3 regions of the Microbulbifer pacificus genome follow, and region 3 is predicted to be linked to each of the others. Evidence: predicted binding sites of a transcription regulator. Region 3 holds the regulator's gene; each other region holds the start of a gene.
What was found. Region 3 encodes LexA, which represses DNA repair genes until DNA is damaged. Its sites were predicted from a motif close to ACTGTNTNTANANACAGT; they were not measured.
Positions count from the first base shown of each region.

Region 1: the regulator LexA is predicted to act here: its motif matches at 2,660-2,677, upstream of R5R33_RS00150 (VRR-NUC domain-containing protein).
Region 2: the regulator LexA is predicted to act here: its motif matches at 1,533-1,550, upstream of R5R33_RS01495 (YebG family protein).

Region 1 is NZ_CP137555.1:36,227-40,362, forward strand. Features, by position in the region: gene R5R33_RS00145 (ATP-dependent DNA helicase) at 1-968, opposite strand, end outside; gene R5R33_RS00150 (VRR-NUC domain-containing protein) at 965-2,623, opposite strand; gene R5R33_RS00155 (YidH family protein) at 2,839-3,159, shown strand; gene R5R33_RS00160 (NAD(P)H-binding protein) at 3,207-3,836, shown strand; gene R5R33_RS00165 (efflux RND transporter periplasmic adaptor subunit) at 3,855-4,136, opposite strand, start outside.
Region 2 is NZ_CP137555.1:357,721-361,856, reverse strand. Features, by position in the region: gene R5R33_RS01505 (amidohydrolase family protein) at 1-499, shown strand, start outside; gene R5R33_RS01500 (MAPEG family protein) at 539-931, shown strand; gene R5R33_RS01495 (YebG family protein) at 1,099-1,395, opposite strand; gene R5R33_RS01490 (DUF6249 domain-containing protein) at 1,867-2,793, shown strand; gene R5R33_RS01485 (RNA polymerase sigma factor) at 2,806-3,360, shown strand; gene R5R33_RS01480 (hypothetical protein) at 3,353-3,787, shown strand; gene R5R33_RS01475 (LEA type 2 family protein) at 3,901-4,136, opposite strand, start outside.
Region 3 is NZ_CP137555.1:4,088,790-4,092,925, forward strand. Features, by position in the region: gene topA (type I DNA topoisomerase) at 1-955, shown strand, start outside; gene R5R33_RS17290 (DUF6586 family protein) at 964-1,491, shown strand; gene R5R33_RS17295 (hypothetical protein) at 1,592-1,846, shown strand; gene lexA (transcriptional repressor LexA) at 1,964-2,572, opposite strand; gene R5R33_RS17305 (LOG family protein) at 2,764-3,405, shown strand; gene R5R33_RS17310 (DUF6763 family protein) at 3,547-3,879, opposite strand.

The sequences.
Region 1 (4,136 bases), 140 kb from region 3:
GCTTCGGGTAAACGGTCGAAAAAACCCCGCGTGCGCGGGCAGATGCCATCGGCATCGGGGCTGCACAGGCCGAGTCGGCAGGCACAGGTTTTGTCCTTGGCCTGGATCTCCAGCAGGCTCAGCTTGAGGCCCTGCTCGTGTAACCGCGTGGCGGTTTCCCGCACCACCTGGCGACCGGAGTTTTTCGCGGTCAGGTATACCAGCTGGTCCAGGTGGTTTTCCCCCAGTGCCTTGATCGCCGGGAACAGGGTGCTGACGGTCTTGCCTATGCCGGTAGGCGCCTCCGCCACCAGTTCACCGCCGTCGCGCAGGCAGCGGTACGCGGAAATCGCCAGCTCGCGCTGGCCCGGCCGGAAGTTGGGGAAGGGGAATTCAAGGGCGTGTGCGCTTGTGCGTACGCTGTTGCGCTGCTGTTGCCACGCCCGGTGCCATTCGAGGTAACTGCGCAGCGCCTTGTGGGCAAAGTCTTCCAGCTCCGGCCAGGCAAATTCACGCAATTCAGGGTGGGATTTTTTCTGCTTGAGGTTGTACCACTGCATCTGCAGGCGCAGGCAATCCGCCCGATCCGGTGCCGCTCCGGTGCCCTCCTGGCGCTGCAGCAGATAGCAGAAACCGTAGATCTTCAGTTGCGCCCAGTGCAGCTCGCGCACGGAATCCGCTAGCTGCTCGGGATGGCAGTAGGTGGTCTTGATTTCGTCCAGCTGTGCGGGGCGATGCAGATCCGACTGCGGGTGCACGATGTCCACACGGCCGCTAAGCACAATCGTTTCGCCAAGAAACGGGTACTCCACTTCCAGCCGGTATTCCGCCTCGCTGCCGGGCGGGCGTTTTTTCTGCAGCTTCTGGTGGGCGCGAATGCCCTCAAGCGCAGTGGGACCACTGGGGGTATCGGCGATCAGGTCTCCTGTCCGGCATGAAAAGGCGACCAGTTCACCCACCGACAATCGCAAGATTTGCCGTTCGCTCACGTTGCCTGCCATTCCACATGCAGCACCCGGTGGGGAATCTCGTGCCGGGCAAAAAAGGCCAGCCAGCGCTGCTGGTTCTGCTGCAGCCGGTCTCCGGGGCCTTTCACTTCCACCAGCTCATAGCCGCCGGCATCGGGGAAGCGGATCAGGTCCGGCAGGCCGCTGCGGTGGTTGGCGATATCCGCCAGCAAACGCCGGAACAGCGCCTGCCAGTGTGCGGCGGGTATGCGCTCCAGGGCGAGCCTCAGCAATGGCGCCGAGAGCGCGTCCCAGGCAACCAGCGGGTTGGCAATGCCGTATTTCTGGTCAAAGTTCTGCCATACGCGAACGGCGAGATTTTCGCAGTCGAGTTCCGCGAGACGCTGTTCGAACGCTTGGCGGCGTGACGGGTAAAAGTCCGGTGTGCGGAAATCACTGGGCGCGGCCTGGAAAGGATTGAAGAAGGCGCCGGGCAGTGGCGCGAACACGATATCCCACACATAGAGCCCCAGTATCCCGTTGAACAGGGTGTTTTCCACGTAGTGACAGGGCCCGCCGGCATCCACTTCCAGCCAGGCCGCGGCAATCAGCTCCACGCACACTGCGGCCGACGGTAGCGCCACGGTTTCGGTTGGGGCCTGGTAGCACGAGGGCGCCGCCCAGCCGTGCGGGCGTTGTTCACGCTTGGCGGTGCGGTAGCCAAAGCTCTCGGCAAACACTTCTTCGGCTTCACTCAGCGGTGCTGCGAGAATTTCCCGGCACAGTGACAGGCTGCCATCGATATCGCCACGTGCTACCGCAATGCGCGCACGGCGCTCCCGCGCGGGTGGGCGAGCGCACAGCCGATACAGTTGGTCTGCGGCGTCCAGTACTTCCAGTCGTTCCAGCTGCCGGGCCATGGTCAGTCGCACCCGGTCGAGGCGGCGCTGCAGGGTCGCGTCTGCTGCGTCCGCGGGCGGTAATTGCTGTGCCAGTGTCAGAATCGCCTCGGCGCCGGAATCCAGGATGTCGTCCAGTACTGACAGACAGTCGTAGTACCTCAGGTGTTGTTCGATCTGCGCGCGGTTCTGGAACGGGAGATGGTGGCAATCGAGCGCGTATTGTTCGTATTGGAAAAGTCCCAGGTCACGCAGCACCCAGTCGGTGAGATCCTGGTTCAGGTTGCCGAAAAAGCACAGTTTGAAGGTCTCGAAGTGCTCTGCCGCCTGCACGGCGAGCAGCGGGTCTTCGGCGCTGAGCACGGAGGTATCGATACCCTGTTGTAACAGTGCTTGTGCCAGTTCCGGGCGCTTCAGGGAGCGGGGCAGGGGGGCGCTACTCAGTGGCACCAGCTCCGCCTTGCTGTATAGCGGCAGCACTTCTGCCGCTTCCAGTGGCGGGTTGCGCTGCAGTAATCCGGTTTCCACCAGCCGATCAGCGGCAGTGGCCAGGTCGCCAATCTCGGCATAGGCAAGTTTACGCTGGCGAAAAAGTGAACCGGCACTGGAGGGCACCCCTTTGCGGGGCAGTAGCCTGACATACAGCCGCTGGCTGTCCACATCCAGGGTGCGGAAATCGGCGTAAAACCGGCGCTCACCCGCCGACAGCAGGCCCTCGTAACGGGACATCACGAAGTCAACGAGGGCGAGGAAGTTCGTCAGGTAATAGTCTGGTGCCAGTTCAACGGGGGCGGGCATGGCTTACGGCGCGTCGTTCGATGTTGTGTAGATAAGGCTGGATGGTTATACAGCACATCGGCGAGCGGAACAAACAGGAACGCGACCCACGATTCGCGTCCTCGTGAGGAATGACGGATCGGAATGCCGCGAGCGCCCCGGTCTAGACTTCGACGGCAGGGACCAGCCCGGCAATCTGGCAAAAGCATCGCGAAGGCGTTTGAGGGGAGTCACCTATGATTCGCAATTTCAGGGAACATGCCGCCAACGAGCGCACCTTTCTCGCCTGGGTGCGGACGGCCATCGCCGTGGTGGGTTTCGGAGTTGCGATCGGGCGCCTGGGCAATCATGCTCCCTCCCCATGGACGGAAGTCGCGCTGTTCGTGACCGGTGGGCTGGTCGTGTTACTTTCCTACCTGCGAATGCGTGCCAAGCAGCGGCAGATTGACAGACCCACGGAATATGCCGACGAGGAGCGGTCTTTCGACCTGTTGCTACTCGCCCTGGTCTGCAGCATGTTTGCGCTGATGGCGTTTTTCACCCTGCATCTGGTCTAGCGGAACGCCCATAACAACAATTTTGAATCTTTGGCTGAAGTAGAAGCATGAAATTGATGATTGTCGGTGCCACCGGGTTGGTGGGCCGCCATGTACTGGAGCTCGCGCTTGCGGACAGGGCGGTGGGGCAGGTGATTGCACCGGCACGCCGGCCACTAGCGACACACCCCAAGTTGATTTCGCCTCAGGTGGATTTCGATCGGTTGCCGGCGGAAGCCGACTGGTGGCGGGTGGATGCGGTGATCTGTGCACTGGGAACCACCATGCGCACTGCGGGTTCACGGGAGGCGTTTTTCCGGGTGGATCACGATTACCCGCTGGCGATCGCCGAGCTGGCCCACCGGCACGGCACTAAGACTTACGTGCTGAATTCGGCGCTCGGCGCCGATGCGGATTCGCGCTTTTTCTATAACCGCACCAAGGGTCAGCTGGAAAGAGCGCTGCAAACGATGGGATTTGAATCCTTGACGTTTGTGCGTCCGGGACTCATCGGCGGGCACAGGGACGAGTTTCGTCCTGGCGAGCGTCTTGCGACCGTACTTCTCAAGATTGGCGGGCCGTTATTACCACGGCGCTGGCAGATAAACCCGGCAGAGAACATCGCGCGGGCAATGCTATGCGCGGCACTCGGTCACAAATCGGGAGTGCACACAGTGGAATCGGCGGAGCTGGCATAAGCGATTTATCTGACGCATCTAGAGCGTGCGTTCTGTCAGTTTCACGCCATCGGTAATCCGCTCACTCGGGTGCAGCACAATGGTTTCCCCCGGGCTGATGCCGGATAAAATTTCCGCAACACGCCCGTTGTTGTGGCCGACTTCAACCTCTGTGCGCACTGCGCGATCGCCAACCACTTTGAACACCGCCCACGCTTTCTGGTGACGGAACAGGGCGCCGGTCGGCACCTGTATCACATCGTCGCCGCGCCAGATTTCGATGGCGGCATCGACGCGATAACCGTGGCCGAGCCGAGACCA
Region 2 (4,136 bases), 460 kb from region 3:
GACGATTATCCAGGGCGCCGCGGAAGGCTGGATGGTGGCGGACCAGCTGGCCGCTGCCCGGGTGCCGGTGGTTATCGACGCCATGGGAAATTCTCCGGATGCCTTCGAGAAACTGGGGGCACGCCTGGACAATGCGGCATTGATGCAGAAGGCCGGTGTTGTCGTGGCGATCAGTGGCCCGGGTTATGCCGGGTCTCACAATAGCTACCTTTCGCGCCAGGGCGCAGGCAACGCGGTGGCCTACGGCCTGCCGTTGGAAGAGGGGGTAAAGGCCATCACCGCCAATGTCGCCGCTATTTTTGGCCTGGAAGGCGGTGTGCTCGCCCCCGGTAGCCAGGCGGACCTGGTGTTGTGGAGTGGTGATCCCCTGGAGGTTACGAGCTTCGCGGAATTCGTGTTGATCGATGGCAAGCCGCAGTCGCTGGTCAATCGCTCAACGCGCTTGCGGGACCGCTATCTGCACCCGCAGGCGGGTACCGGACATGCTTACCGGCAGTAATCGCACCTCCAGATTCACAATAAGACGTAAGGACACAGAATGCAGAATGTAGAAATTACCTCGCTCTACGCGGGCTTGTGTGCGCTGCTGGTGATGGCGCTGGCGTTCAGAGTGGTCAGTTTCCGGCGTGGCCGTCAGGTTGGGCTGGGAACTGGGGGTGACAGAGATGGCGAGATCCGCATCAGGACCCATGCCAATGCGGTGGAATATATCCCGCTGGCGCTGATCCTGATGTTGATCGCCGAGATCAATGGCCTGGCGCCGCTGTGGCTGCATTGTCTTGGCGGTACGCTGGTGTTTGCCAGGCTGCTACACGCCTTTGGCCTCGTCGGCGGCAAGGGTGGTTACCATCCCGGGCGCTTTTTCGGCACTGCGTTGACCTGGCTGGTGATCATTGCGCTGGCGTTGATTGATATTGCTGGCGTGTTCTGATCGACAGGTTGTAGCAATCCAGGCGCTTACCGCCGGGCACAAAAAAGCCCGGCGGGGGCCGGGCACAGTACAGGGATGGAAAAAGGGGGGATTTCCACTTTCCCGGAAGGGGTAAGGGATGTCCCTGCGTTGCTCGGCTGGTCGCAGGACCGGCCGAACAGCGCGATTTACAGGTTGGCCGCGAGCGGCGTCACGTTCTCACTCTGGGTGGCGGTGAATTCTTCATCTTCGGTGAGCAGATCTTCCGGCTTGCCCTTACAGGCTCTGGCCAGGACCTCGCGACGCTTCGCCAGCATCAGGCCGATCTCTTCGCTCGCCTCCTCGGAAACGCCCGCAACATGGCGCTCGATCAGCGCGGTGATGTTTGCGGCCAGTTCCAGCATCTTGTCGTGTTCTTCGGCGTCTTTCTTGTTGTCGAACATGGCTCCGTCTCTATCGCATTTCCAAACTGCTACTACCGCCATAAGGGCCTCCTGTTGTCTTGGCTAATTGTTGATAAGCGCAGTCGCTGTTATCGACTGTGTTCCGGGCAGCTCTTCCCGGACAAACCCTTTCCCGGACATTTAGCCGAGTTGTTATTGACTTGTACGCCAGCAAGGTAACTGTATGGGTATCCAGTGTCAACTGTGATTTAGACCGATCTCTGCCTGCTGGTCGGATTTTCGCCAGATAGGCATCAGCAGAAATTTTCGCGCTTGATGCATCCAAACGGGAATTCTCCCGCGTCCATCTGCTGAACGGGTAAGGCTGAACCGACCCCGGCAGCCGGCCAGAAGGCCGGATTGCGAATTGATGACGATTGCCACTGATACGGGGTGGTCAATAAAGGTACAATCTGGCGCCAGAGGGGCGCCTTCCCCAGAGGAACCGTGTCCCGGGTGTCTGTAGCCGGGTCTGATTCCGGGGCCAATTTGAGCAAGAGCGAGAAAACACCAATGAGAGCGAGTCATTCAAACGTACAGCGCCGGTCACCGGTCTGGGCTTTTGCGGTAGCTGCGTCCCTGGCCATGGGGATGTCAGGAGCCCTGGTAGCCCAGGAGTCCGGAGAGGCGGTGGCACCGGTACCGCCCGTGCCACCAGTGCCGCCAGTGCCCAGGGTTGCGCCGGCGCCGGAGGAAAAGGTCACCAAACAGGTGCGGATTGTGCGCCAGGAAGACGGCACCCTGCGCATCCACGCCCGCGATGAAAACGGTGAAAGCGCCAATGTGGAAATCAACCTTGGTGAGGAATTCGGTGGAGCGGTAACCCGCCGAATCTACGAGAAGCTCGAAGAGAAGGGCATTCTCGACGACAGGGGCCTGGTGGTGGATGAGGCACTGGAATCTGTGCCGCGCAATATCGAAATCGGTATCAAGGCCGAGATGGAGCGCGCGGAGCGTGCGCGGGAGCGGGCTGAACGCGCCCGGGAACGGGTGGAAAGTGCGCGGGACCGCATGGAAAGTGCTCGCGAGCGTGCGGAACGCGATATGCACGTGCACGAAATCGAACAGTACCGCCCACGGGATATGGAGTGGCTGATCGGCATCATTGCCATACTGGCGGTGTTCGGCACGCCGATTCTGATCGTGTGGCTGGTGACCCGCAATAGCTACCGCAAGAAGCAGCTGTTGATGGAAAACATCAACCGTATGGTGTCGGAAGGCCGCGATATTCCGCCGGAGCTGCTGGATGCGATGGAAGGGGAGAGGAGTGCCAACGTCAAGGATCGGGGCTTCACCCTGATTGCCGTGGGCGCAGCGATCTTCATCTGGCTGACCGCGGCCGGTGGTCTGGGTGCCGGCAGTCTGGGCCTGATCCCGCTGTTTATCGGTGTGGCCCGCTTTATCAACTGGAAACTCGATCAACAGCAGCAAGTAGGTTAAGGACGGCCATCCATGAGCCTCGATGATGAGGATCTGATAAGGCGCGTCGTCGAAGACGGGGACCAGCGGGCCTATGCCCAGCTGGTTCGTCGCTATCAGTCACAGCTGCGATTCTCGCTCCGTCAGCTGTGCGATGGCGACCAGGCTCTTGCCGACGACATGGCGCAGGAGGCCTTTATCAAGGCCTACAAGGCGCTGCCTGCTTTCCGTGGGGATGCAAGATTCAGCACCTGGCTGTATCGCATTGCCTACAATCTGGTCATGAGCTATAAGCGCAAGAATGCGCCGGACGTGGACCAGGATGCGGTTGATCGAGCCCAGGCCAATGAGAGCGTCGAAGAAGCGCTGCAACTGGGGATGGCCAGAGATCTGAACTCGGCCATGGGGGAATTGAGTGACGTCCAGCGTCAGGCAGTACATCTGTGTATGCAGCGCGGTTTTTCACACGAAGAAGCCGCGAGTATTATGAAGTTGCCGCTGGGCACGGTAAAATCCCATGTCAATCGCGCGCGGGCCAAATTGCAGACATTACTGCAGGCCTGGCGAGAGGAGGTAGTCAGTGGCTGATTTCAAACAGCAGTCTACGGAACTCAAGAATGAATTTGAGAACACGACAGGTGGTTCTACAGGTATGGTGATCAGAGACGGTGTGGTTCAGTCCGCTCAGTTTGCGCAAGGCAGCGAGCCGGATTTCGACACCTGGCTGTCGCAACAGCTGCAATTTAGCGAGCCCCATGTGGACGACGACGGTTTTTGCGAGCGCGTAATGGCAGAGTTGCCAGCGGTGCCGGCAAAACGCGCCGAGCGTCGTGCGACCCGTTACCAGTACGCCGCGGTAGTGGCCGCTTCAGCCATCGTCTGCTGGCAGTTTCCCCTGGATCAGGTGCTGGCGTCCCTGGCGGAACAGAGCATCAGTCTGTACAGCCTGGTCGGGTTGGGGATTCTCAGCTCCATGGCTGCCATGACTGGCGGTATTCTCGCGGCGCGGCGCTGATTTTACTCGCGCCCGGATCCGATCTGGCCGGAGGTGTACTCCTCCGGCCTTCCTTCCTCATATCCCCTTCGAATCTTCCTTTCTCTCCAAAGCCAAAGTGGAAGTCCTGAGGCTCAGCGTTGGTACTGGCCCAGGGGAATGTCTCCCCGTTTGGTCACCCGGATAGCGGGCAGGATGGAGCGCTGAAGCCCGAGTTTGGCCTCCAGCTCATAGGGCACGGTATTGCCCTGCATCTGCAGTAGTTGCGCGGCTGCCATAAATGACCCCATCAGGTTGGCCGAGGCGTCCACGACAATCGCATTCTGCCCGTAAGCCGGTATCACCGGCAGGTTGCTGGAGGTGCCTGTGA
Region 3 (4,136 bases):
TATGCGCCGCAATGCGCCAACCGACACGAATATCGAGTGCAGCCAGTGTGGTCGCCACATGCAGATTCGCACCGGTTCCACCGGCGTGTTTCTCGGCTGTTCCGGCTATGCCCTGCCGCCCAAAGAGCGCTGCACCAACACCATGAACCTGGTGTCTGGGGAGGAGGCGATCGACGCGGACAAGGACGAAGAGGCGGAAACCCGCCAGCTGCGAGAAAAACGCCGCTGCCCGAAGTGTGGCACCGCAATGGACAGTTACCTGCTGGATGAGCAGCGCAAACTGCATATCTGCGGTAATAACCCGGACTGCAACGGTTTCGAAGTAGAGAAGGGCACATTTAAGATCAAGGGCTACGATGGCCCGCTGATCGAGTGCGATAAGTGTGGCAGCGATATGCAGCTGAAGTCCGGCCGCTTCGGCAAATACTTCGGCTGTACCAACGACGCCTGTAAAAATACGCGCAAGTTGCTGAAAAATGGCCAGGCGGCGCCACCGAAAATGGACCCGGTACCGATGCCGGAGCTTGCCTGTGAAAAAGTGGACGACACCTACATCCTGCGGGATGGTGCTTCCGGACTGTTCCTTGCCGCCAGTCAGTTCCCGAAAAATCGCGAAACCCGCGCACCGCTGGTGAAGGAGCTGTTGCCGCACAAGGACGAGATTGACTCCAAGTACAGCTTCCTGTTCTCTGCGCCGACGGAGGACAGCGAAGGGCGGGATACCGTGGTGCGATTCAGTCGCAAGACTCAGGAGCAGTATGTGCAGTCCGAAGAGGACGGCAAGGCCACCGGCTGGAAGGCTTTCTACACTGGCGGCAAGTGGCTGGTAGAAGATTCCGGCAGCAAATCTGCGGCACCCAAGAAGGCGGCAGCGAAAAAGGCCCCGGCCAAGAAAGCGACCGCGAAAAAAGCGGCGGCCAAAAAGGCACCTGCCAAAAAATCGCCGGCGAAATAGGTAGCGCAGTGAGCAACCCCTATACCGGTATTGTGGTTTCCGCCCTGCGGAAATCCGAGCTGCTACTGCAGTCCCTGGAAGTTCGTGAAGCCGAAAGCAATCCGCTACTCCAGGCAGCGCTGCTTGAAGGCACGCTGCTGCAGCTGTGGCGGGCGCATCGCGCATTTCTGGCAGAGCAGGGTCACCAGCTGCAGTTGGGTTTCAAGCCCGCTGGCGAGCCGGACACGGCACTCCGGCTTCAGGAGATGGCAGCCGCGCGGGGCAAGTTCAGTGCCGAGGTGGCTGAACTGGTCGGGCTCGAGGAAAATCCAGACAGCTGGTTCAATGCCATGGCCCGCTGCTGGCAAGGGCTGTGGCGCCCTGCGGGCGGCGCCCAGGAGTCTGGCGCCGCCAACAGCGGCGTGCGGACCCTGATTCCCCTGCGTCAGCTGGATAGCAGTTTTTCTGCCAGCCTCGACAGCGAGAGTCTTCGGCACTGGCATCGCCAGCTCAATGAGCTGGTGGTGCGCCAGCGCGCCCAGGGCCAGGAGTGGTAGAGCGGTGGCCTGCCATCGCGCCTGTCCTTGTCTGGCCGCTGATGATTCACTGTTCCCTGTGTTACACTGCCGTCAAATCACGCTGTAACTGGAGAAGTGAATGTCCTCTGAGACTTACGAAATCATCGAGTTGTCCAATGGTGATGTGGCGTTGCGACGCGCCGGTCACAAGGGGGACCCGCTGGTGCGTATCCATTTCTCGGATGAAAGCCTGGAGTTTCTGCGCGAGCACAAGATTGCCATTGCCCGCGCCATGCTGGAGGCGGGTATCGAAGCGGTGCAGGAGATCGGTACTTTGGAGCCAGAGCCCTTCGAAGAGGATGAGCTCGAGGCTACCGAACACACCATTCACTGACGGGTGAAGTGTTCGGCACCTAATTCGATAGGAAAAGCCAAAGCAAATAAAAACGGGGCTCAGTGAGCCCCGTTTTTATTTGCTGGTGTCACAGCCGAGCGCTGCTCACTTTACCCATCAATAGGGGTTCTGGCGAATCACGCCCACTGCCAGACCTTCAATGGCGAAATTCTTATCACGCATATCCACTTCAATAACGTCAAAGTCCTCATTTTCTGGCAGTAGCTGGACCATGGCCTGGTTGCCGCGACGCTTGAAGCGCTTGACGGTAACTTCATCTTCGATCCGGGCCACCACAATCTGGCCGTTGCGGATATTGTCGGTGCGCTGTACCGCGAGCAGGTCGCCGTCGAAGATGCCCGCGTTTTTCATGCTCATGCCGTGCACTCGCAGTAGATAATCGGCCGGAGGATGGAAAAATTCCGCGGGAATTTCGCAATATTCCTCGATATTTTCTTCCGCCAGAATCGGGTTGCCGGCAGCGACGCGGCCGACGATGGGCAGACCACTCTGGTGGCCGGGAATACGAATGCCACGGGAAGCACCGGCCACCATTTCAATTGCGCCCTTGCGCGCAAGTGCTTTCAAATGCTCTTCCGCCGCATTGGGTGAGCGGAAACCCAGTTCCTGGGCAATTTCGGCTCTGGTGGGCGGATAGCCTGTTTCATCCAGATAAGATTTGATCAGTTCCAGTACCTGGGCCTGACGAGCGGTAAGGTTTGTCATGGGCGCTTCCTTTTGTCTGTATTTATATACAGTTGCTGGGATTATATACAGATTTTCCTGCCGCGCAATCCAGGGGGCTGTTGCGTCAGTACTGCTAGACTTGAGGTGACCGGCGAAATCTAAAATCTGGTTCAAACCAGGTCTGCCGGGTTCGCTGTCACAATAAGAAGGAAGCGAAAGGGAGCAGGCATATGCTGGATGCAAAGATGCCGGAAGCGTGGCGTGTACTGCGTATTCAGTCGGAACTCGTTGATGGTATTGAGCGGCTGATTACCCTTAAAGGTGCCGTGACCGTATTCGGCAGTGCCAGGTTCCCGGAAGACGCGGTCGAGTACCAGCAAGGGATGCGCCTCGGCGAGCTACTGGCCAGCGAGGGCATCCCTGTCATTACCGGTGGTGGTCCGGGCATTATGGAGGCATGTAATCGCGGTGCCTTCACCCATGCCGGCGCCTCCATCGGCCTGAATATTGAGCTGCCATTCGAGCAGACGCCCAATCCGTATCTGGATATCCGGCTGAATTTCCGTTATTTCTTCGTGCGTAAATTCATGTTCATGAAGCACGCGGTAGGCTTTATCGCCATGCCCGGAGGCTTCGGCACCATGGATGAACTGTTTGAAGCCCTGACTCTGGTGCAGACGCAAAAAGTTAGGCGCTTTCCCATTGTGCTCGTCGGCAAGCGCTACTGGTCTGGATTATTGGACTGGCTGGTGAATACTGTGCTTGAGCGCGCTTGTATCGACGCCGCTGATCTGGATTTATTCAAACTGGTAGATACCGTGGATGAGGCGGCGGAGATCATCATCGACTACATTCGCCATCGCGAGGATTGAACAAGAGCGTGTTTCGCCAATGTTCTTGCGCCTCAATACTCAGCGCCATTTTCATGGCTGCAGCACTACGCTATCGATGACCATCACCGGGCGGGCGTTTGGCTATTGCGCAAATTCCCCTTGGGCTGAAGTAAATCCTACTTACTTGCTTTCGTCGGTGCCGGGAAACGCTTCGCCTTCAAGGCGGTCTATCGCGGTTTGCGCGGGCGAAAAAATCGGGCTGGTAAACCCGGCATCCTCATCGTCCTGCATTTCTTTCGCCCAAGTGCCATAACCGGCGTTAGCGTCTTCTGGAGCTGCGGCGCCAATAATCGGTAACTGCGGCCAGCTGTGAAAATCTATCTCATCCAGCGTACCGTCGAGATACTGGATCTCGATGGTGCGGGATGGCTGGTCCACGGCGACCACTTCAAACAGGTCTCCACTGTCGAAATTTTCGAACCAGCTGCCGATTTCCGGTGCGATTCTCGCCATGGCATGCCTCCTGTTGTTTATCAATGCTAGGAGCCAATCACTGGCCTGTATTTCCAATCTAGCGTGCGTGGAGTGAGGCTGGTAACCGGGGAGTCCGATATTTGTTAAATAGTGGACAGCGTGTGACCTGGGTGGCGGTTTGGGGATGTGAGGGCCACCGACGCACCAGCGCGGGCGACTATCTGGGAAATGTTCGATTGGATGACGATGTGCTAGTCTCAACTCTTAAACAAACGTTTTAATTGATGGTTTGAATT